DNA from 3 places in the Massilia forsythiae genome. Region 2 is predicted to be linked to each of the others. Evidence: riboswitches for the same ligand, from Rfam matches in the RefSeq annotation. Region 2 holds a riboswitch; each other region holds the start of a gene.
What was found. Region 2 has a riboswitch for cobalamin ahead of HH212_RS09210 (energy-coupling factor ABC transporter permease). Riboswitches for the same ligand answer to the same signal wherever they lie in the genome.
Positions count from the first base shown of each region.

Region 1: linked by a shared signal. The riboswitch ahead of HH212_RS04735 (TonB-dependent receptor domain-containing protein) and the one ahead of HH212_RS09210 (energy-coupling factor ABC transporter permease) in region 2 are both predicted to bind cobalamin.
Region 3: linked by a shared signal. The riboswitch ahead of HH212_RS24400 (TonB-dependent receptor) and the one ahead of HH212_RS09210 (energy-coupling factor ABC transporter permease) in region 2 are both predicted to bind cobalamin.

Region 1 is NZ_CP051685.1:1,091,351-1,098,059, reverse strand. Features, by position in the region: gene HH212_RS04740 (FecCD family ABC transporter permease) at 1-746, opposite strand, end outside; gene HH212_RS04735 (TonB-dependent receptor domain-containing protein) at 772-2,688, opposite strand; cobalamin riboswitch at 2,761-3,042, opposite strand; gene HH212_RS04730 (histidine phosphatase family protein) at 3,127-3,729, opposite strand; gene HH212_RS04725 (adenosylcobinamide-GDP ribazoletransferase) at 3,754-4,539, opposite strand; gene cobT (nicotinate-nucleotide--dimethylbenzimidazole phosphoribosyltransferase) at 4,555-5,589, opposite strand; rRNA gene HH212_RS04715 (16S ribosomal RNA) at 6,137-6,709, shown strand, end outside.
Region 2 is NZ_CP051685.1:2,127,895-2,134,603, reverse strand. Features, by position in the region: gene HH212_RS09225 (energy-coupling factor ABC transporter ATP-binding protein) at 1-956, opposite strand, end outside; gene cbiQ (cobalt ECF transporter T component CbiQ) at 953-1,717, opposite strand; gene HH212_RS27810 (energy-coupling factor ABC transporter substrate-binding protein) at 1,707-2,189, opposite strand; gene HH212_RS09210 (energy-coupling factor ABC transporter permease) at 2,186-2,866, opposite strand; cobalamin riboswitch at 2,988-3,198, opposite strand; gene HH212_RS09205 (DUF1428 domain-containing protein) at 3,439-3,798, shown strand; gene ssb (single-stranded DNA-binding protein) at 3,865-4,356, opposite strand; gene uvrA (excinuclease ABC subunit UvrA) at 4,870-6,709, shown strand, end outside.
Region 3 is NZ_CP051685.1:5,818,232-5,824,940, reverse strand. Features, by position in the region: gene HH212_RS24405 (heavy metal translocating P-type ATPase) at 1-1,936, shown strand, start outside; gene HH212_RS24400 (TonB-dependent receptor) at 2,128-4,215, opposite strand; cobalamin riboswitch at 4,281-4,510, opposite strand; gene HH212_RS24395 (AI-2E family transporter) at 4,554-5,612, opposite strand; gene blaOXA (class D beta-lactamase) at 5,721-6,509, opposite strand; gene bla (subclass B3 metallo-beta-lactamase) at 6,536-6,709, opposite strand, start outside.

The sequences.
Region 1 (6,709 bases), 1.0 Mb from region 2:
GTGACCGCGGCTTCCGCATGCAGGGCCAGCATGTTCATGGCGCGCGCGCCGCGCACGGCGTAGGCGAGGGCGCCGCCCAGCACGATCCAGGGTAGGGCGCGCAGCGGCGCACCGGCCAGGTCGCCGATCATCCAGAACACCATGCTGCGCAGCGAACCTTCGGGGGCGATGGACAGCATCAGCGTCACCAGGGCCATGCAGGCCGAGGACAGGATCACGCCGGTCAGCAGCAGGGTCGAGGCGCCGCCTTCGGCCACCGTGCCGGCACGCATGTCGCGCCGCGCCAGCCCATACAGCAGCATCGACACCGCGATGGCGCCGGCCAGCGCGGCGCCGTCGACGGTGGCGGCGGCGCACATCAGCAGCAGCGCGAACAGGGCGCCGACCGAGGCGCCGGCCGAAATACCCAATATGTACGGGTCGGCCAGCGGATTGCGCAGCAGCGCCTGCATCATGACACCGGCCAGCGCCAGCGAGCCGCCGGTGACGAAGGCGGTCAGCGCGCGTCCCAGGCGCAGCGCCAGCAGCGAGGCCGCCAGCGAGTCCGGCGTCCCGTGCAGCAGCTGGGCCAGCGCCGCCGGCAATTCCGCCGGCGCCAGCGCCACCGAACCGATCATGCCGGACGCCAGCAGGATGGCGAGCGCCGCCAGCAGCAATGCGCCGACGATCAAGGCGGCGCGCCGCGGCTGCGACGGACGGGCCGGGAGCGGTCGCTGGTCGTGCAGCGGGGGCGGGGCGGGATGCATGCGCTGGACTCGGACGGTGGGCGGATCAGCGGATGCCGTAGCGGATCGCCGCGAACCAGGTGCGGCCGGCGGTGCCGTAGTTGCGCGCCAGTTCGTAGCGCTTGTCCGCCGCATTTTCCAGGCGCAGCAGCAGCGACCATTCGGGTGCCAGGTTCCAGGTGCCGTAGAGGTTCAGCAAGCCGTAGCCGCCCAGGCGGTTATTGTTGGCGGCATCGTCGAAGCGGCGGCCGGAGGCTTGCAGCTCGACGCCGCTGTCCACCTGGCCGGCAGTGTAGTTGGCGCTGACGGCGGCGTGGCGCTTGCTGCGGCGCGCCAGCTGCTTGTTCGTGGTCTCGTCGCGCGGATCCTGCAGGTCTGCGCTGGCGCGCAGGTCGATGCCGGCCAGGCGCGTGGCGGCCGACAGCGTCAAGCCTTCCAGCAGGGCGTGGTTGACGTTGTAGGCGCAGCTGCCGGCACGCCCGGGGCACGGGTTGGCGGTGACGATCATGTCGGTCAGGCGGTTGCGATAGTAATTGGCGCCCAGTTCGACGTCGGCGATGTCGTAGCGCAGGCCGGCTTCGGCGTTGCGGCCGCGTTCCGGCCGGTTGGTCGGCAAGCCGTAGCCAGGGTAGTACAGCTCGTTGAAAGTCGGCGCGCGGAAGCTGGTGCCGACGCTGGCGGTGGCGCGCAGGCCCTTGCTGAACTGGTAGCCGTAGCCCGCCGCGCCGGTGGTCTTGCCGCCGTACTCCGCATGGTCGCGGCGTGCGCTGACATCGAACAGGTGGCTGCCGCGCTTCATGTCGTACGAGGCCGCCACCGAATTGGTGATGCGGGTCTTGTTGAGCGGGCTCGGGGCGGCGCCGCCGCCGGTGACGGACAGGACTTCTTCCTTGCGGTGGCCGAACAGCACTTGCAAGGTGTCGGGACCGAGGTCGATCGTGTTCTGCCAGGTGAGTTCGTCCTGGCGCGTGTCGATGCGGCTGGTACCGGAGAGCGCGGTGCTGGTGTAGCTGGCCAGCTTGTCCTCGGCGCGCGCCGCCTGCACGCTGCTGCGCCAGTTGGGCAGGAAGCGATCGTTCAGGAACACGGCGTAGCTGTCCAGGTCCTGGGTATTGCGCGTGTCGAAGCTGGACGCGCTGCTGTCATACTGGGCGCGCAGGCGGCTTTTCAGGAACTGGGCGCCGGCTTCGTGGCCGGGCGCCAGCTGCACGGTGACGCGGCCGTTGGCATTGTTGCGGCTGTAGCCGTCGTCGTCCGGGTTGTAGCCGAAGGCGCCGGAACGGGTGGCCGAAAAGCCGTCCGCTTCCTCGTGGGCGACGCCGAGCGCATAGCTGACCGCGTGTTCGCCGCCGCTCGTGCCAGTGACGGCGGCCTGGGTTTGGTTGGTGCCGTAGGTGCCGCCGCCGATGCTGGCGCTGAGCGCCGGCGCGCCTTGGCCGCGCTTGGTGAAGATCTGCACCACGCCGCCGATGGCGTCGGCGCCGTACAGGGAGCTCAATGGACCGTACACGACTTCGATGCGCTCCACCGCCGACAGCGGAATCGCGTTCCAGGCCGCCACGCCGCTGGTCGAGGAACCAATGCGCACGCCGTCGATCAGCACCACCACCTGATTGGCGTTGGCGCCACGCAGGTAGACGCTGGTACTGGTGCCGGCGCCGCCGTTGCGCACGATCTCGATGCCGCGCTGGCGGCGCAGCACATCCGCGACCGAGCCGGCGCCGGAACGGGCGATCTCTTCGCCGGTGACGACGGTGGTGTCGGCGATCAGCTGGTCGGCGCGCTGCGGCGTGCGGGTGGCGGTGACGACCACGGTGTCGGGCAGGGCGTCGGCGGCGCCGGCATGCTGTGCGCCGAAGGCGGCGGCGAGGGCCAGCGCGAGCGCGAGCGGACGGGAAAGCGGGCGTGCAGGCGGCTGCGCGAACGAAGGCGCGGCCGGCCGGCCTGGAAGGATGTGCGTCATGGCGATGTTCTACGTGATTGGGCAACCGGCCGACGTCCCCGTGGGCCGGATTGAACGGAAGCGCATCCGCGGGCACGCCTCCACCTTTTGGCCGGTATCCGGGCTGGCAAGTATGGCCGTCCGGCCTTCCCATGCGAACGCACAGTGGCATAGAAGACGGTTGCCGCGCTCGAAGCGAGGCGGCACTTGCTTACCGTTGCGGGGGCAGCACACGTTGGCTCTGGCGGCATGTCCGGGCAATCGCGCCGTGCGCTGTCGATGATTGCCGGGATGCCGGGTGTTGGCAGAGTCCGTGTTTCCCGTTTAACTGCGTCCGTGGACACGGACGCGAGCACCAAAACGGCGTCATTATACGGCGGATCGGCGCGCCGACGGCGGTTTATCCGGCCTGCACGGCGAGCGATGGCGGGGCGCACGGCCTTGCCTCGGGCGCCGGCTTCAGCAGTCCAGCGCGACGATTTCGCCGTAGCCGATGCGGTGCGGCGTGGCGGCGGCCTGCAGCGCGGCCTGTTCGAGCGGCAGGCCGGTCGCCAGCGCCGCCAGCAGGCGGATCGTGCCGGCGTGGCAGAGCAGCAGCGCCTGCGCCTGCCCGGCCGGTTCGCCGCATGGGCCGTCGCCGCCCGTGCCGCCCGGTGCGCCGCTATATGACGATGTGCGCAGGTCGCCGACGAAGGCGGCGACCCGTGCGGCGACGTCGAGCACGTTCTCGGCGCCGCCGGGCCGGTAGTGCAGCAGGTCGGCCGCCCAGGCATCGACCTCGACGCGCGCGATGCCGGACCAGGGACGCAGTTCCCAGGCGCCGAAATCCATTTCGGCCAGGCGCGCGTCGAGCCGTAGGGCGCACGGCTGCAGGCGCCGCGCCAGCAGGGAGCAGCGCTGCAGCGGGCTGGCATAGACCGGCAGCGCGCCGGGCAGGCCGGCGCCGGCCAGGGCCGCATGCACGCGCGCCAGTTCCGCCTCGGCCACGGGCACGTCGCTGGCGCCGTAGCAATGGCCGGGGGCGATCGCGGGCTGCGGATGGCGCACGCACAGCAGCTTCATCGTGTCGACTTCATGGCGCCGGCGTCAGGAAGCCGTCCAGGCGCCATGGCCCAGCGTGGCCAGCACGGCCACGTAGGCCAGTGCTTCCGCCACCTGCTGGACCGCGCCCAGGCAATCGCCGGTATAGCCGCCGAGCCGGCGCACGAAGATGCGGCCGAGCCAGAACGCGGCCAGCAGGCAGGCCAGCACGGCGCCCAGCACGGCGGCCGGCGTAACCCAGCCGAAGGCCAGCAGCACGGCGGCGGGCAGCAAGGCGCCGAGGGTAGCGATGGCGAATTCCACATGCGTCATCCGGTGCGCCAGCGGCTTGGCCTTGCCCTCGCCGCGCACGTACGCCAGCCGCCAGATCAGCGCCGTGGCCGCCAGGCGCGACAACGGATGCGCCAGCAACAACGCGGCGACGGCGTCGCGCGGCGGCAGCATGGACAGGGCCGACAGCTTGGTGGCCAGCATGCAGGCGATGCCGATCGCACCGTAGGCGCCGACGCGCGAATCCTTCATGATCTCCAGCACCCGCTCGCGCGTCATGCCGCCGCCGAGGCCATCGCAGGTGTCGGCGAAGCCGTCTTCGTGGAAGGCGCCGGTACTATAGATCGACGCCGCGGTCGACAGCACCGCCGCCACCGGCGCCGGCAACACCAGCGCCGCCAGCGCGTACACGGCGGCGGCGATGGCCGCCACCACGCAGCCCACCAGCGGAAAATAGCGCGAGGCATGCTGCAGCCAGCTCGCCTCGAAGCCGACCCAGCCTGGGATCGGCAGCCGGGTGAAGAACTGCAGCGCGATGAAGAACAGGCGGACTTGCTGCATGCGCTCGTCCTGGTCTTATGCGGATTTGCCGCTGACGCTGGCCGAGGCGAAGGTCGCCATCTGCTCCAGGAAGTTGGCGGCGGCATGCAGCAGCGGCAGGGCGAGCGCGGCGCCGGTGCCTTCGCCCAGGCGCAGGCCGAGCTGCAGCAGCGGCGCCGCGCCGAGGGCGTCCAGCATGCGGCGGTGGCCGGCTTCGTCCGAGCAATGCGCGAACACGCAGTAGTCGAGGATGGCTGGCGCCATGCGCGCCGCCACCAGAACGGCGCTGGTGACGATGAAGCCGTCGATCAGCAAGACCTTGCGGCGGCGCGCCGCTTCCAGCATGGCGCCGGTCATCATCGCGATCTCGAAGCCGCCGAAGGTGGCCAGCACCGCAAGCGGATCGTCGACGCCGGCGTGACGTGCCGCCGCCGCTTCGATCACCTGCTGCTTGCGCAGGATGCCGTCCGGCGCGAGACCGGTGCCGGCGCCAACGCATTCCGCCGCCGGGATGCCGGCCAGCTTGTGCATGAGCGCCGCGGCGGCGGTCGTATTGCCGATGCCCATTTCGCCGAACGCGACCACGTTGCCCGGCAGGTCGGCGACCAGCGCGGCACCGTGCTCCAGCGCGGTGGCGCACTGCTGCGCGCTCATGGCCGGTTCCAGCGCGAAGTTGCGGGTGCCGGGCGCGATCTTGCGGTCGACCAGGCCCGCGCGCTGGCCGAAGTCGTGCTTGACGCCTGCGTCGACGATCGACAGTGCGCAGCCGTTCTGGCGCGCGAACACATTGATGGCGGCGCCGCCGGCCAGGAAGTTCTCGACCATCTGCCAGGTGACGTCCTGCGGATAAGCAGAAATGCCTTCCGCCACGACGCCATGATCGCCTGCGAAGACCAGCATGGCCGGCCGGTCGATCGATACCGCGGCGGTTTCCTGGATCAGGCCCAACTGCCTTGCCAGGCGCTCCAGCGTGCCGAGACTGCCGAGGGGCTTGGTCTTGTTATTGATGGCGTCATCGAGCTGGGAGGCAAGGGTGGGATTGGCGGTCGAGGGAATGAGAGGGAAATGCATGGCAATCGATGGTCTGGTGAAGGCGGCAACGATAGCACAGCAATAATGTACTAATGCAATCGGTAACGACATTAATGACGGCAATTTTTGTCGCCTTTGAGAATCTTTTTCGTCCCGACAACGCAATGGCAGGGCTTGCGCGACTATCGAACCATTTGCTATAGTTCTCTTCCTGCTTCTGCAGCACACGAAAGTTTAACGGAGTAAATGCGTTGAATTTTCAGATCGATTGACGATGTGTTGTAGAAAAAAAGAAGTTGACGACGCAAACGAAACACTGCATAATCTCGCTTCTCTGCTGCTGACGAACAAAACGATTCGCAGAATGCAGCAAGGCAGGTCTGAATACGAGTTCTTTAACAATAAACAGTCGATAAGTGTGGGCGTTTGATGAAGGTGCCGGCAGCTGCGAAAGCTCTGCCGATTACTTAAGTTATCAAATGTTCACAAAAAAGAAATACGTTGCTCAGCAATGAGTGACGGTCAGTATTTTGAGTGAGCGACTCGGTAGCAATACCGATGGCAGCAATGCCAACAAACAGAGATTGAACTGAAGAGTTTGATCCTGGCTCAGATTGAACGCTGGCGGCATGCTTTACACATGCAAGTCGAACGGCAGCGCGGGGCAACCTGGCGGCGAGTGGCGAACGGGTGAGTAATATATCGGAACGTACCCAAGAGTGGGGGATAACGTAGCGAAAGTTACGCTAATACCGCATACGATCTAAGGATGAAAGTGGGGGATTCGCAAGGACCTCATGCTCTTGGAGCGGCCGATATCTGATTAGCTAGTTGGTGAGGTAAAGGCTCACCAAGGCGACGATCAGTAGCTGGTCTGAGAGGACGACCAGCCACACTGGGACTGAGACACGGCCCAGACTCCTACGGGAGGCAGCAGTGGGGAATTTTGGACAATGGGCGCAAGCCTGATCCAGCAATGCCGCGTGAGTGAAGAAGGCCTTCGGGTTGTAAAGCTCTTTTGTCAGGGAAGAAACGGTTGGGGCTAATATCCCCGGCTAATGACGGTACCTGAAGAATAAGCACCGGCTAACTACGTGCCAGCAGCCGCGGTAATACGTAGGGTGCGAGCGTTAATCGGAATTACTGGGCGTAAAGCGTG
Region 2 (6,709 bases):
AGGGGCTGCGCCGGTGATGCCGCCGGCAGTGCATGCAGCGCTTCCAGTAACGCATCCACGCTGCGCGGCGCCGGCCCGTCCGCCAGCACGCCGCGCGCCGCCAGCGCCGCGTGCAGCGCCAGCGCGGCCGGCTGGCGCTGGCCGGCGGCCTGCAAGGCATCCGCCTGCAGCACGACATCGTGCGCCGCGCCGGAGGCGATGCAGCGTCCGGCCGCCATCAGGTGGATGTCGTCGGCCCAGGCGTAGGCGAAATCGACGTCGTGGGTGGACAGCAGCACCGTCACGCCGCGCGCCGCCAGGCCGTCGAGCAGCGCGGTCAGCTCGCGCTGCATCGGCGCGTCCAGCCCGGCCATCGGCTCGTCCAGCAGCAGCACTTCCGGCTGCATCGCCAGCACGCCGGCGATGCAGACGCGCTTCTTCTGGCCGAAGCTGAGGTGGTGCACCGCGCGCGCGCCGAATCCGGCCAGGCCGACCGCGTCCAGCGCCGCCGCCACGCGCGCACGCACGGTGGTCTCGTCCAGGCCCAGGTTCAGTGGCCCGAACGAGACGTCTTCCTCGACCTGCGCCGAGAACAGCTGGCGCTCCGGATTCTGGAACACCAGGCCGACGCGGCGGCGCAGGTCGGTCAATCCGGCGCGCCCGTATTCGTAGGGGCGACCGTTCCACAGCATGCGCCCGCCGGTGGGACGCAGCAGGCCGTTCAGGTGCTGCAGCACGGTGGTTTTACCGGCGCCGTTGGGGCCGAGCAGCGCGTGGCGGCGTCCGCGTCCGAGCGCCAGGCTGCAGCCGCGCAGGCCGGCGCTGCCGTCGGCGAACACGTGCTCGACCGCCTGCAGTTCCAGCAGGGCCGGGACCGCCGCCAAGGCAGCGGACGCGCTCGAAGTGGGTACGCTCGACGCCGGCACGCTCGACGCGGACCGGTTGGCGCCGGGCGTGTTCATGGCGGGCGCGCTCACAGCCGGTCTCCCACCGCCAGCGCCAGCAACACGGAACCGGCCAGGACGGCGTACGCGTTCTGGCGCGGCGCCTGCGGGAACACGGCCGGCAGGAAGCGCAGCGAACCTTGCAACGCGCGCGCCTCGGCCGCCGTCTGCAGCGCCGCCGTGCGCTGCCACACCTGCACCGCCATCTGGCCAATCAACAAACCCATCGAACGCCACGCATGGCGCCAGCTGCGGTAGCCCAGGCGCGCGCGCTGCGCGGTGACGCCTTCGTCCCAGGCCTGGCGGAACACGAACAGCATGCGGTAGCACAGCACCATCAAGTCCAGCAGCAGTTCCGGCGTGCGCAAGCGGCGCAGCAGGCCGATCAAGTCCGGCAGCGGCGTGCTCAGCACCAGGCCGAGCAGCGCGGCCAGCACCGCCAGCGCGCGCAGCGCGGTGCGCGTGACGACCGGCAGCAGCGCGGCGGTCCAGTGCCAGCCGCCGTCCGCGCCCGGCGTGGCGACGCCCGGCGCGGCGACGCCCGGAGTCACCAGCATCGTCAGGCAGGACAGCAGCAGGAAGCCGAGCGGCGGCAGCGCCACGGCGAGATAGGTACGCAGCGGCACGCGCGCGCCCGCGACGGCGGCCAGCACCAGCAGCGCGGCGAGCGCCGCCAGCACCGCCGGGCTGCGCGCGATCCAGGCGGACACCACTCCGGCCAGCGCGAACAGCGCCTTGGCCGACGGCGCCACGCCGCGCCAGCGGCAGGCGTAGGCGGCCGACTCAACCCGCACGGTGCTCCTGCGCGGTGGTGGCGCTCGATGCCGGACCTGCAGCGGCCGGCGACCCGGCGGCCGGAGACTCGGCGGCCGGCGATCCGCGAGTCGGCGACCCGGCGGCCGACTCGCGGGTATCCGCAGCAACGGCGTCGATGGGGCGCGGCGCCGGGGAGGCGGCCGCGCGTTTGGCGCGCTCGCGCGTCACCGCGCCGCCCAGCCAGTAGCCGATCACGCCGGCGCCGATGGCGGCCTGCAGCGCGAACAGCAGCGAGGCGATCTCGCTGCTGGCCGGTTCGATCAGCGGCGCAAACCACGGTTTGTAGCCGGGCGCGATGCTGCCGATCGCCTTTTGCGCGCGGTCGTCGGAACCGCCGAACAGCGCCGGCGCGTCCGCCCCCGGCTGCGCCGGCGGCGCGCTCGCCAACCACAGCGGCAGCACGGTCAGCAGCACCACCGCCGCCAGGATCAGCCAGTTGCGGACCTTCATGCGCGCTCCCGGCGGCCGTAGGCCATCAGCGGCAGCGCGCGCAGCTCGTCGGCATTGAAGCGCGCCATCGCGTTCGTCACCAGCACGGTGAGCAACCCTTCGCTGATGGCGATCGGCACTTGGGTCAGCGCGAAGATGCCGGCGAACTTGACGAACGAAGCCGGCACACCCCCGGCCGCGTCCGGAAAGGCCCAGGCCAGCTGCAGCGAAGTGGTGACGTAGGTCGCCAGGTCGCCCAGGCAGGCGGCCAGGAACACGGCGATGCTGCGCGGCAATCCCAGCGCACCGACCGCGCGGAACACGCCATAGGAAACGAAGGGGCCGACGATGGCCATCGAAAATACGTTGGCGCCGAGCGTGGTCAGGCCGCCGTGCGCCAGCAGCAGCGCCTGGAACAGCAGCACGACGAAGCCGACCGGCACCATCGCCGCGGGCCCGAACAGCAGCGCGCCCAGGCCGACGCCGGTGGGATGCGAGCAGCTGCCGGTGACGGACGGCAGCTTCAGCGCCGACAGCAAGAAGGCGAACGCCGCGGCCACGCCCAGCAGCATGCGCCGCTCGGGATGCGCCTGCAGGCCGCGCCCGATGCTGCGCAGGCCCCAGGCGACGAAGGGAACGGCGGCAGCGGCCCAGCCCAGCGCGTGCGCCGGCGGCAGGAAACCTTCCATGATGTGCATTCGAAACCTCCCGTCGAATGGTCGATAAGAGCACCATGGCGGAGGCGAAGACGGTCGACGGGGCGGCAGAAACTGCGTGCAGAAAGCCGGTCGACAGCGGCTTCCCGTCACCCCGGGGAATGATGCTGGCAATGTCTGGGCCGGTATTCTGGCTCGCCGTCATCCTTCCCTGCCCCTTCCCGCGCAGTGCGCAGTGGTCATCGGCAGGGTCGTCAGGCTTACAGCAGCGGGGGCTGCACCGGAATGGCCGTGCGCTACGCACGGTTTCACCGGTTTCCCGTTTAACGCCCGTCCCGGTCGGGAAGGAGCGCACCCAAAGGGAGGATATTACACTGAGCGGTGATCGCGTGCCAGACCTGGCGCGCGGCGCTGTCGTGCGCATGCCGACATGCCCGGCGGCGCTCCCGGCTGGTCGTCAGGCCAGCTTGACCGGACATTTACCGTTCGCGGCCACCCCGAACGGTCGCGTCCGCAGTATGCTCGGAAGACGATCCGGTCAATACCACGGATCGCAGCGGGATTTTTCCGTTGCCGATGAGGTCCATGCAATACCAACCCACAGGAGAACGATCATGGCGTATGTCGATGGTTTCGTGGTGCCGGTCCAACAGTCCAAGCTGGAGGTGTACAAGGAGATGTCCCGACAGTGCGGCGCCATCTGGCGCGAACTCGGCGCGCTCGAGTTCCGCGAATGCGTCGCCGACGACGTCAAGCCCGGCCAGTGGACCTCGTTTCCGCAGAGCGTGCTGCTGGAAGAAGGCGAAGTGGTGGTGTTTTCCTGGATCGTCCATGCATCGCGCGCCAGGCGCGACGAGGTCAACGCCAAGGTGATGCAGGATCCGCGCATGGCCGAATTCATGAAACCGGAAAACACGCCGTTCGATGGCAAGCGCATGATCTACGGCGGGTTCGAGATGGTGGTGGATTTGTAGCGCAGACGAGAAAACGCCCTCCAGATCAGAAATCTGGAGGGCGTTACGCATTGCTTGGTTTATTTTTCAGAACGGAATATCGTCATCCATATCCGAGAAGTTCGCGGCCGGCTTCGGCTGCGGACGTGCGGCCGGTGCCGGCGGCGCCTGGCGCGGTGCCGGACGGCTCGGTGGGGCGTCGTAGCCCTCGTCGCCGCCGTAGCTCTCGCCGCCGCCCATGCCCTGGCGGCCACCCAGCATCTGCATGTTTTCCGCGACGATGTCGGTCGAGTAACGCTCGACGCCGTCCTTGTCGGTGTACTTGCGGGTCTGCAGGCGACCTTCGACGTAGACCGACGAGCCCTTCTTGAGGTACTGGCCGACGATCTCGGCCATGCGGCCGAAGAAGGAAATGCGGTGCCACTCGGTCAGCTCTTTCTGCTCGCCGCTATTGCGGTCCTTCGACTTGTACGAGGTCGCGACGGCGATGTTGGCGATGGCGTCGCCGCTCGGCATGTAACGGATTTCCGGGTCGCGGCCGAGGTTGCCGACGATGATGACCTTGTTGACTGATGCCATGGTGAAACTCCTATGCTGGTTCCCTGACTCTGCGTGGTGTCTAAGTGCCAAGGAAGTTGTTTAAAAATTGATCCGCTATTATGCGTTGCCGGGTAGTTCGAAGCAACGTTTCGATGCGTTTTTCGCATGCGCGGCGACGGGGTTTTTACGACACCCGCTCAGACATCGGAAGTGGGGGCAAAGTGCCTCGAATGGAAGAGATGGGCGTCAATATTCTTGGGGTCTTTGTGAAGTAGGCAAGGAAAAAAAATTTTCGGTTTTTGGTGAGTCTGTCATTGAATTGGGCGCGATGCAGACCACATACGGAAGACCCCGGTTTGCCCGTTGTTGAGTGCCTTGCCAAAGAGGCATTTCAAGCCGTTAACGCGCGCGCGCCGTCGCGCCGGGGCCGAATACGTACGTAATCGAAACCCGCTATAGTGACGGGTTCTCCCTTGATTGGCCCGCTCGGCGCGACGATCTCGTGTGCCGGCCGCAGGCGCCCTTACCATGGAAAGGCTGCAAAACTAGCTAATGGAAGAAATCCGTATCCGCGGCGCTCGCACGCACAACCTCAAGAACATCAATCTCGACCTGCCGCGCAACAAGCTGATCGTCATTACCGGCCTGTCGGGTTCCGGCAAGTCCTCGCTCGCCTTCGACACCCTGTACGCCGAGGGCCAGCGCCGCTACGTCGAGTCGCTGTCGGCCTACGCGCGCCAGTTCCTGCAGCTGATGGAAAAGCCGGACGTCGACATGATCGAGGGCTTGTCGCCCGCCATCTCGATCGAGCAGAAGGCGACCTCGCACAACCCGCGCTCCACCGTCGGCACCGTCACCGAAATCCACGACTACCTGCGCCTGCTGTACGCGCGCGTCGGCACGCCCTACTGCCCGGACCACTCGCACGAGCCGCTGACCGCGCAGACCGTGTCGCAGATGGTCGATGCCGTACTGGCCATGCCGGAAGGCACCAAGCTGATGATCCTGGCGCCGGTGGTGGCCAACCGCAAGGGAGAACATGGCGACCTGTTCCAGTCGATGCAGGCGCAGGGCTTCGTGCGCTTCCGCGTGCAGAGCGGCACCGGCGTGGCCAAGATCCACGAGATCGAAGACCTGCCTAAGCTCAAGAAGACCGAAAAGCACACGATCGACGTCGTCATCGACCGCGTAAAAGTCAATCCGGAGATCAAGCAGCGCCTGGCCGAGAGTTTCGAGACCGCGTTGCGCATCGCCGACGGCCGCGCCGTGGCCTACGAGATGGACACCGAGAAGGAACACATCTTCTCGAACAAGTTCGCCTGCAATGTCTGCGGCTATTCGCTGCAGGAGCTGGAGCCGCGCCTGTTTTCGTTCAACAACCCGATGGGCGCCTGCCAGGAGTGCGACGGCCTGGGCCACATCGAGTTCTTCGATCCGAAGCGCATCGTGGCCTTCCCGAACCTGTCGCTGGCGTCCGGCGCCGTCAAGGGCTGGGACCGCCGTAACCAGTTCTATTTCCAGATGCTGAGCAGCCTGTCGGAGCATTACGGCTTCGACCTGGATAAACCGTTCGAGCAGTTGCCGAAGCCGGCGCAGGACGTGGTCCTGTTCGGTTCCGGCAAGACCTCGGTGCCGTTCGCCTATGTGAACGAGCGCGGCCGCACCGTGATCCGCGAGCACACCTTCGAGGGCGTGGTCAATAACCTGCAGCGGCGCTACCGCGAGACCGATTCGATGGCGGTCAAGGAAGAGCTGGCCAAGTTCATCAACGAAAAGGAATGCCCGACGTGTAATGGCGCGCGCCTGCGCACCGAGGCGCGCTACGTCAAGATCGGCAATGGCAAGCAGCAGCGCGCCATCTACGAGGTGGCCAGGACGCCGCTGCGCGATTGCCTGAAATATTTCGATGGCCTGGAACTGACCGGCGCCAAGAAGGACATCGCCGACCGCGTGATCAAGGAAATCGTGGCGCGCTTGAAATTCCTGAATGACGTCGGTCTGGATTACCTGTCGCTCGACCGCAGCGCCGACACCCTGTCCGGCGGCGAGGCGCAGCGCATCCGCCTGGCGTCGCAGATCGGTTCCGGATTGACCGGCGTGATGTACGTGCTGGACGAGCCGTCGATCGGCCTGCATCAGCGCGATAACGACCGCCTGATCGCGACGCTGAAGCATTTGCGCGACATCGGCAACAGCGTGCTGGTGGTCGAGCACGACGAGGATGCGATCCGCACCGCCGACTACATCGTCGACATGGGTCCCGGCGCGGGCGTGCACGGCGGCGCCGTGATCGCCGAGGGTTCGCTCAAGGACATTCTCAAGAACAAGAATTCGCTGACCGCGCAATACCTGAGCGGCCGGCGCAAGATCCATGTGCCGGAAAAGCGCCATG
Region 3 (6,709 bases), 2.5 Mb from region 2:
GGTGGTGGCGCCGGGCCAGCGCGTGGCGGCCGACGGCCGCGTGCTGGAAGGCGCCAGCCACCTGGACGAATCGCTGCTGACCGGCGAAAGCCTTCCGGTGGCCAAGGGGCCGGGCGCGCGCGTCACGGGCGGCGCGGTCAACGGCGAAGGCTTGCTGCTGGTCGAGGTGACGGCGGTCGGCGCGGACACGATGCTCAACCGGATCATCCGCATGGTCGAGGATGCGCAGGCCGTCAAGGCGCCGATCCAGCGCCTGGTCGACCGCGTCAGCGCGGTGTTCGTGCCGGCGGTGCTGCTGGTGTCGCTGGCCACGCTGTTCGGCTGGGGCCTGGCCACCGGCGACTGGCGCCAGGCGCTGCTGAACGCGGTGGCGGTGCAGGTGATCGCCTGCCCGTGCGCGCTCGGCCTGGCGACGCCGACCGGCATCATGGTCGGCACCGGCGCCGCCGCGCGCCACGGCATCCTGATCAAGGACGCGGAAGCGCTGGAAACCGCGCATGCGCTGCAGGCGGTGGTGTTCGACAAGACCGGCACCCTGACCGAGGGCCGGCCGCAGGTGGTGGCGCTGGAAGGCGACGATCCGCGCCGCGTCCTGGCCCTGGCGTGGGCGGTGCAGCAGGGCAGCACGCACCCGCTGGCGCGCGCCGTGAGCGAAGCGGCGCAGGCACGGCTGGGCAGCACGCAGGCATCCGCCATCGACGACGATGTGTACGCCAACACGGCGGCCGCCGCCGCGCGCGCGCCGGCGCCGTTGTCGACACCATTGCCGGCGCTGGACGCCATGGCGCTGCCCGGCCGCGGCGTGCAGGCGCGCGTGGACGGCGAGACGGTCTATCTCGGCAGCCGGCGCCTGATGCGCGAACTCGGCGTGGCGACCGGGCGGCTGGACGACGCGGCGCGCCGCCACGAAGCCGATGGCCGCACCGTGTCCTGGCTGGCCGCCGGCTTGCCCGGTGCATTGCAGGTGCGCGGCCTGCTCGCTTTCGGCGACCGCGTCAAGCCGACCAGCGCGGCGGCGGTGGCGCGCCTGCGGGCGCTGGGCATCGAGGTGGCCATGCTGAGCGGCGACAACCGCGGCGCTGCCGCCGCCGTGGCGCGGCAGCTCGGCATCGAGCGCTTCACGGCCGAGGTGCTGCCGGGCGACAAGGCGGACGCGGTGCGCGCCATGATGGCGGCCGGCAGCAAGGTGGCGATGGTCGGCGACGGCATCAACGACGCGCCGGCGCTGGCCGCGGCCGACGTCGGCATCGCCATGGCCGGCGGGTCCGACGTCGCCATGCACACGGCCGGCGTGACGCTGATGCGCGGCGATCCGCTGCTGGTGGCCGACGCCATCGACGTTTCGCGCCGCACCTACCGCAAGATCCGCCAGAACCTGGCCTGGGCCTTCGTCTACAACGTGGTCGGGATTCCGGTGGCGGCGCTCGGCCTGCTCAATCCGGTGCTGGCCGGTGCGGCGATGGCGCTCAGCTCGGTGAGCGTGGTGACCAATGCGCTGCTGCTGCGGCGCTGGCGCCCGGCAGATGCGGTGGCGGCGGCGCCGCTTGCGCAAGCGGAGCTGCCGGCACTGGCGCTGTTGCCGGCGGCAGTGCCGCAAACGATGGAGAATGTGGCGCAGCCTGCGCCATCGACCGACACGGCGCACTCTGCGCCATCAAGCAACGAGGCGCATCCGGCGCCCATTGTGAACGCGGCGCATCCGGCGCCGCAGCCAACAGGAGAACACACGATGTACCAACTGACCGTCGAAGACATGAGCTGCAAGCACTGCGTGGGCCGCGTCACCAAGGCCGTGCAGGAAGTCGACCAGGATGCCAGGGTCGAGATCGACCTGCCGACCAAGCAGGTCACCATCGACAGCGGCGCCGACCTGGGCCGGATCGCCGAGGCGATCGACGCGGCCGGCTACCCGGTGACGGCGCGCGCCGGCGGGTGATGACCCGATAGCGCATATACGTCGTCCCCGGCCTAGGCGGCCCCCTTGGCGGAGACCCATGCAGAGCCAACAGAACCCAGTGATCCCGGAACAGCCCCGGTACTTCAACGTAACAACTTCGGATACTCAGTATGGGTCCCCGCCTTCGCGGGGACGACGGTATCAATGGTGCTGGTCAAAAATGGTACTGGTCAGAACGTGGTCCGCAACGTCAACCGCAGCGTGCGCGGCTCCACCGGGTGGTAGTGGATATCGTCCACCCCGCCCGCCGGCTCGCCCGGCAGGCGCGACGCGTAGTAATAGTCGACGTCGCTCGCCTTGTGGTCGAACAGGTTGAACACGTCCGCTGTCAGCTGCCAGCGCCGATCGATGCGGTAGCCGGCGCGCAGGTAGGCGATGGCGGTGCTGGAGGAGCGCACGCTGTCGTCCTCGATCAGCGGGCGCGGGCCGAACCAGCGCAGCTGGAACGCGCCCGACCACGGGCCGGCATCGTTGACGGTGGCGCCGAACGAAGCCACCTTCTCGACCGCGCCCGGCACGTGGTCGCCGGCCGCGTCGACGCCGGTGTAGCGGGCGCGCGACCAGGCCAGGTCGAGGTCGAGCAGCAGCCAGCGGTTGGCCACGTAATGGTTGTTCCACTCGATGCCGGAGCGCTTGCTGGCGCGGCTCGGCGAGGTGTCGCCGGCGTCGCCCGAGAACACCAGTTCCGAGGCCGAGCGCAGTCCCCACAGCGCCATCGAGCTTTGCAGGCCGGGCACGATCTCGCTGCGCGCGCCGATCTCGGCGCCGCGCGTCTTCACCAGCGGCGTCACCGGGTCCACCGGTTCCAGCTCGCGCGCCGCTAGGTGCGCGGTGGTGCCGCGCGCGTCGTTGCTGTGGAAGCCTTCGCCGTAGTTGGCGAAGAACTCGGTCTTGTTCCACGGCCCGAACACCAGCGACAGCTTGGGCGAGGCGACGTGGTCGTCGGCCGTGCCGCTGTTTTCCAGGATCGAGCTGGCCACGTCGAAGCGGTAGCGGTCCCAGCGCACGCCGGCGATCGAGCGCAGCCAGGGCGTCCACTGGACCGTATTCTGGAACCAGGCCGCGGCGCTGGCTTCGGACACGCGCGATTCGGCCGTGGTGGACAGGATGCGCTGGCGTGCGCTCGCGTACAGGCCGAGCGGCGCGATGCGGTCGAAGCGGCCCTGCAGCCCGACCGCGTTGTTCATCGGCCGTCCCGCCAGCTGGCCGAACCAGGTGTGGGCGAGGTCGAAGCCGCCCATCTTGCGCCGCTCGGTCTGCAGGAACTGGTCGCCATTGACCGGGTCGTCGAGGAAGTAGGTAAAGTCGTTGTACAGCGCCAGGTCCGAGCGCACCGCGTAGGCATGCGCCTCGCTCAGCGTGTCCGCCGTGCGCCGGCGCCATTCGGCGCTCAGGCTGTAGCGCGCCGTGTGGCCGCCGTCGCTCGGGTCGACCGCGGCGAATTCGTCGAGCGCGCCGCCCTGCACCGCGCGCAGCGGGATCTGGCTGGTGGCGTGCCAGGCGCCCCGGTAGGCCATCGCGGTCAAGCTGAAGCGGTCGATGCCGATAGCGCCGGTCCAGCGCAGCAGCGCCGACGATTTATGGAAGGCTTCCGGCGTCCGCCAGGGGCCGTCGTTGTGCGCCAGCTCGACCGCATACAGCAGGTTGCCGGCGCCGAGCGCGCTCGAATCGGCCGCCACGGCGCGGCGGTAGCCGTCGGCGCCGACGGTGAGCGCGGCCAGGCCCCGGTCCAGCTTGTCGACCAGGCCCATGTGGGCGGCGCCGGCCGAGGCGAAGTCGCCCTCGTCGGCGTAGTACGGCCCCTTGCGGTAGTGGATCTTGCCGATCAGTTCCGGGATCAGGAAGTTCAGGTCGGTGTAGCCCTGGCCGTGCGCGTGGGTGCGCATGTTGACCGGCATGCTGTCGACGAAGGTGGCGAAGTCGGTGCCGTGGTCGAGGTTGAAGCCGCGCAGGAAGTACTGGTTGGCCTTGCCGTCGCCGCTGTGCTGGGTGACGATCACGCCCGGCACGAATTCCAGCACCTCGCCCGGCCGCAGCGCCGGCCGGCTGGCGATCAGCGCGGCCGTGACCGTGCCTTCGCTGGCGGCGTCCGCGGTGCCGACGCCGTTGTCGTAGTGGGCGCTGACGCGCACCGTCGCCGGGATCGGCTGCACCGGGTCTTGTTGTTGCGATGGGAGGGAATCGGGCGCGGTCTGCGCCTGTGCGTGCGCGACGGCGCACAGCGCCCCGGCCAGGCCGAGGATCAGGGATGGTTTCATTGATGGATACGTGAACCTGCAGTCTCACCCGCTTCCCCGCGGGTACGACTGAACAGCGCCTCATCTGAAGCGCCACCTGCCTGGCCGGTATCCGGGCTCGCAAGCCGGACCGTCCCACCTTCCCATGTCCATGGACACAGTGGTTGTTCGAGACGGCCTGTCGTCGGCGACGACGCTTGTTCACCGTTGCGGGGGCAGCACACCCTGGCCGGCCGCGCGCGGCGGCATGGCCATGTGTTTCCCGTTTAACTGCGCATGGAACCATGCGCGCTGCACCAGGCGCGGGCGATTATACGTGCATGGGATCGCTTTGCAAAACCGCTATCGCATCCCGCGCCTCACTCATCGTGGAATTCCTCCGCCGACGCGAACAGGTCCCACGCCGCGATGAACAGGGCCGCCACCACCGGCCCGATCACGAAGCCGTTCAGGCCGAACAGCTCCATGCCGCCGATGGTCGACAGCAGCACCACGTAGTCCGGCATCTTGGTGTCCTTGCCGACCAGCAGGGGGCGCAGCAGGTTGTCGACCAGTCCGATCACCAGCACGCCGAACACGACCAGGAAGACACCTTGCCAGATGGCGCCGGTGGCCAGGAAGTAGATGGCGACCGGTACCCACACGATGGCGGCGCCGACCGCCGGCAGCAGCGACAGGAAGGCCATCACCACGGCCCACAGCAGCGGCGCTTCCACGTGCAGGAACCAGAACGCCAGGCCGCCCAGCGCACCCTGCGCCGCCGCCACCAGCACGTTGCCCTTGACGGTGGCGCGGATCACGGTGGTGAAGTTGTCGAACAGGCGGCTCTTGTACTTGCGGCCCAGCGGCACCGCGTGGCGGATGCGGCGCGCCAGCGACTCGCCGTCGCGCAGCAGGAAGAACAGCAGGTACAGCATCACGGTCAGGCCGACCAGGAAGTCGAAGGTGTTCATGCCGAAGTTGAGCGCGTACTTGGCGCCGGTTTGGCTGATTTGGGTGGCGCCGGCAGTCAGCTTCTGCTGCAGCGAGGCCATGCTGGTCAGGCCAAAGCGCTCCAGCAAACCGACCATCCAGCTTGGCAGGGCGTGGAGGATGCGCTGGAAGTATTCGGCGAAGTTGATCTGGCCGGAGCCGACCCGGCTGTACACCGTGGCCGCCTCGTTGACCAGCGAGGCGGTGATCAGGCCGAGCGGGATCAGCACCGACACGATCACGGTCAGCAGCGTCAGCAGCGCGGCCCAGGTCGGCTTCTGCTTGGTCACGCCGAGGAAGCGGCGGTACAGCGATTCGAACAGGATCGCGAACACCATGCCCCAGAACACGGCGCCGAAGTAGGGCATCAGGATCCAGACGAAGCCGATGGTGACGATGGTGAGAAGGAGCAGGAAGCATTTCTGCTGGAGGGTCAACTGGGTCATAGGAAGTCGATCATGTCATTTTGGTAATGGTTATGGAACACATGATAGTCCACCCGCCGCGTTTTTCCCGTTCGCCGGCCCACATAGCGGCGCACTTCGCGCCGTACTTTACGGCGACAGCAGGCCGAGCGCCTGCAAGGCCGCCCGGCCCAGCAGTACGCGCTTGGCGCCGGTGGCGTCGTCTGGAATGTCCAGGTTCAAGGCGAAGGTATGGGCCTTGCCGTCCTTGACCACCCAGCCGACCCACCAGCCGATGTCGGCGTCCGCATCGGGCCGTACGCCCCAGCCGGTCTTGGCGTACAGCTCGGCGCCGCCTTCCTGGCGCAGGATGGCGCGCACGGCCGCCATCGCCGGTTGCGGCAGCGGCAGGCGGTCCTGCACCAGCTTGTCCAGGAAGCGGGTCTGTTCCAGCGCGCTGATCGTCAACGGTCCCTCCAGCCAGAAGGTATCGACCACCGTGCCCGGGTCCATGTTGCCGTAGTCGAGCCGGCGCAGCCCCTCGCGCATGCGCGCCAGGCCGATGCGCCGCGCCAGGCCCTGGTACACCGGCACGTTGGAGACGCGGATGGCGTCGCGCAGCGACATGTCGTGCGCCCATTCCGGGCGGCGGGTCGGCTTGCCGCCGTAGGGCAGCACTTCGTCGACGCTGGCCACCGCACCCGTGGCGAGGCCGATCAGGCTGTTGGCAATCTTGAAGGTCGATGCCGGGATGTAGCGCGTCTCGGCGCGGCGGCGGTCGTGCACCGTGTACGTGTCGGCGGCCAGGTCGTGCACGATGAAGGTGGCATGCACGTGCTGGTCGCCGAACAGGCGTTCCAGTCGCGCATCTTCCTTCCATTCGGCGCCGTGCGCCAGCGCGCAGGCGCACAGCAGGGCACCTGCCAGCCATCGTTTCATCGTCGTCTGTTTCATCGTCGCTTGTGTCATCGCCGGCTTCCTCCTTCAGTGATCGATCGGTGCGCCGCGGCCGCCTCGGACGCCAGCGTGTCGCGCAGCCGGGCGCGCGCTGCGTCGGCGTAGGCGCGGCAGGCGTTGCGGTCGATGAAGGCGGCCTGGCCGGAGCGGGCGCGGCGCGCCAGCCGCGTCCACAGGCCGCT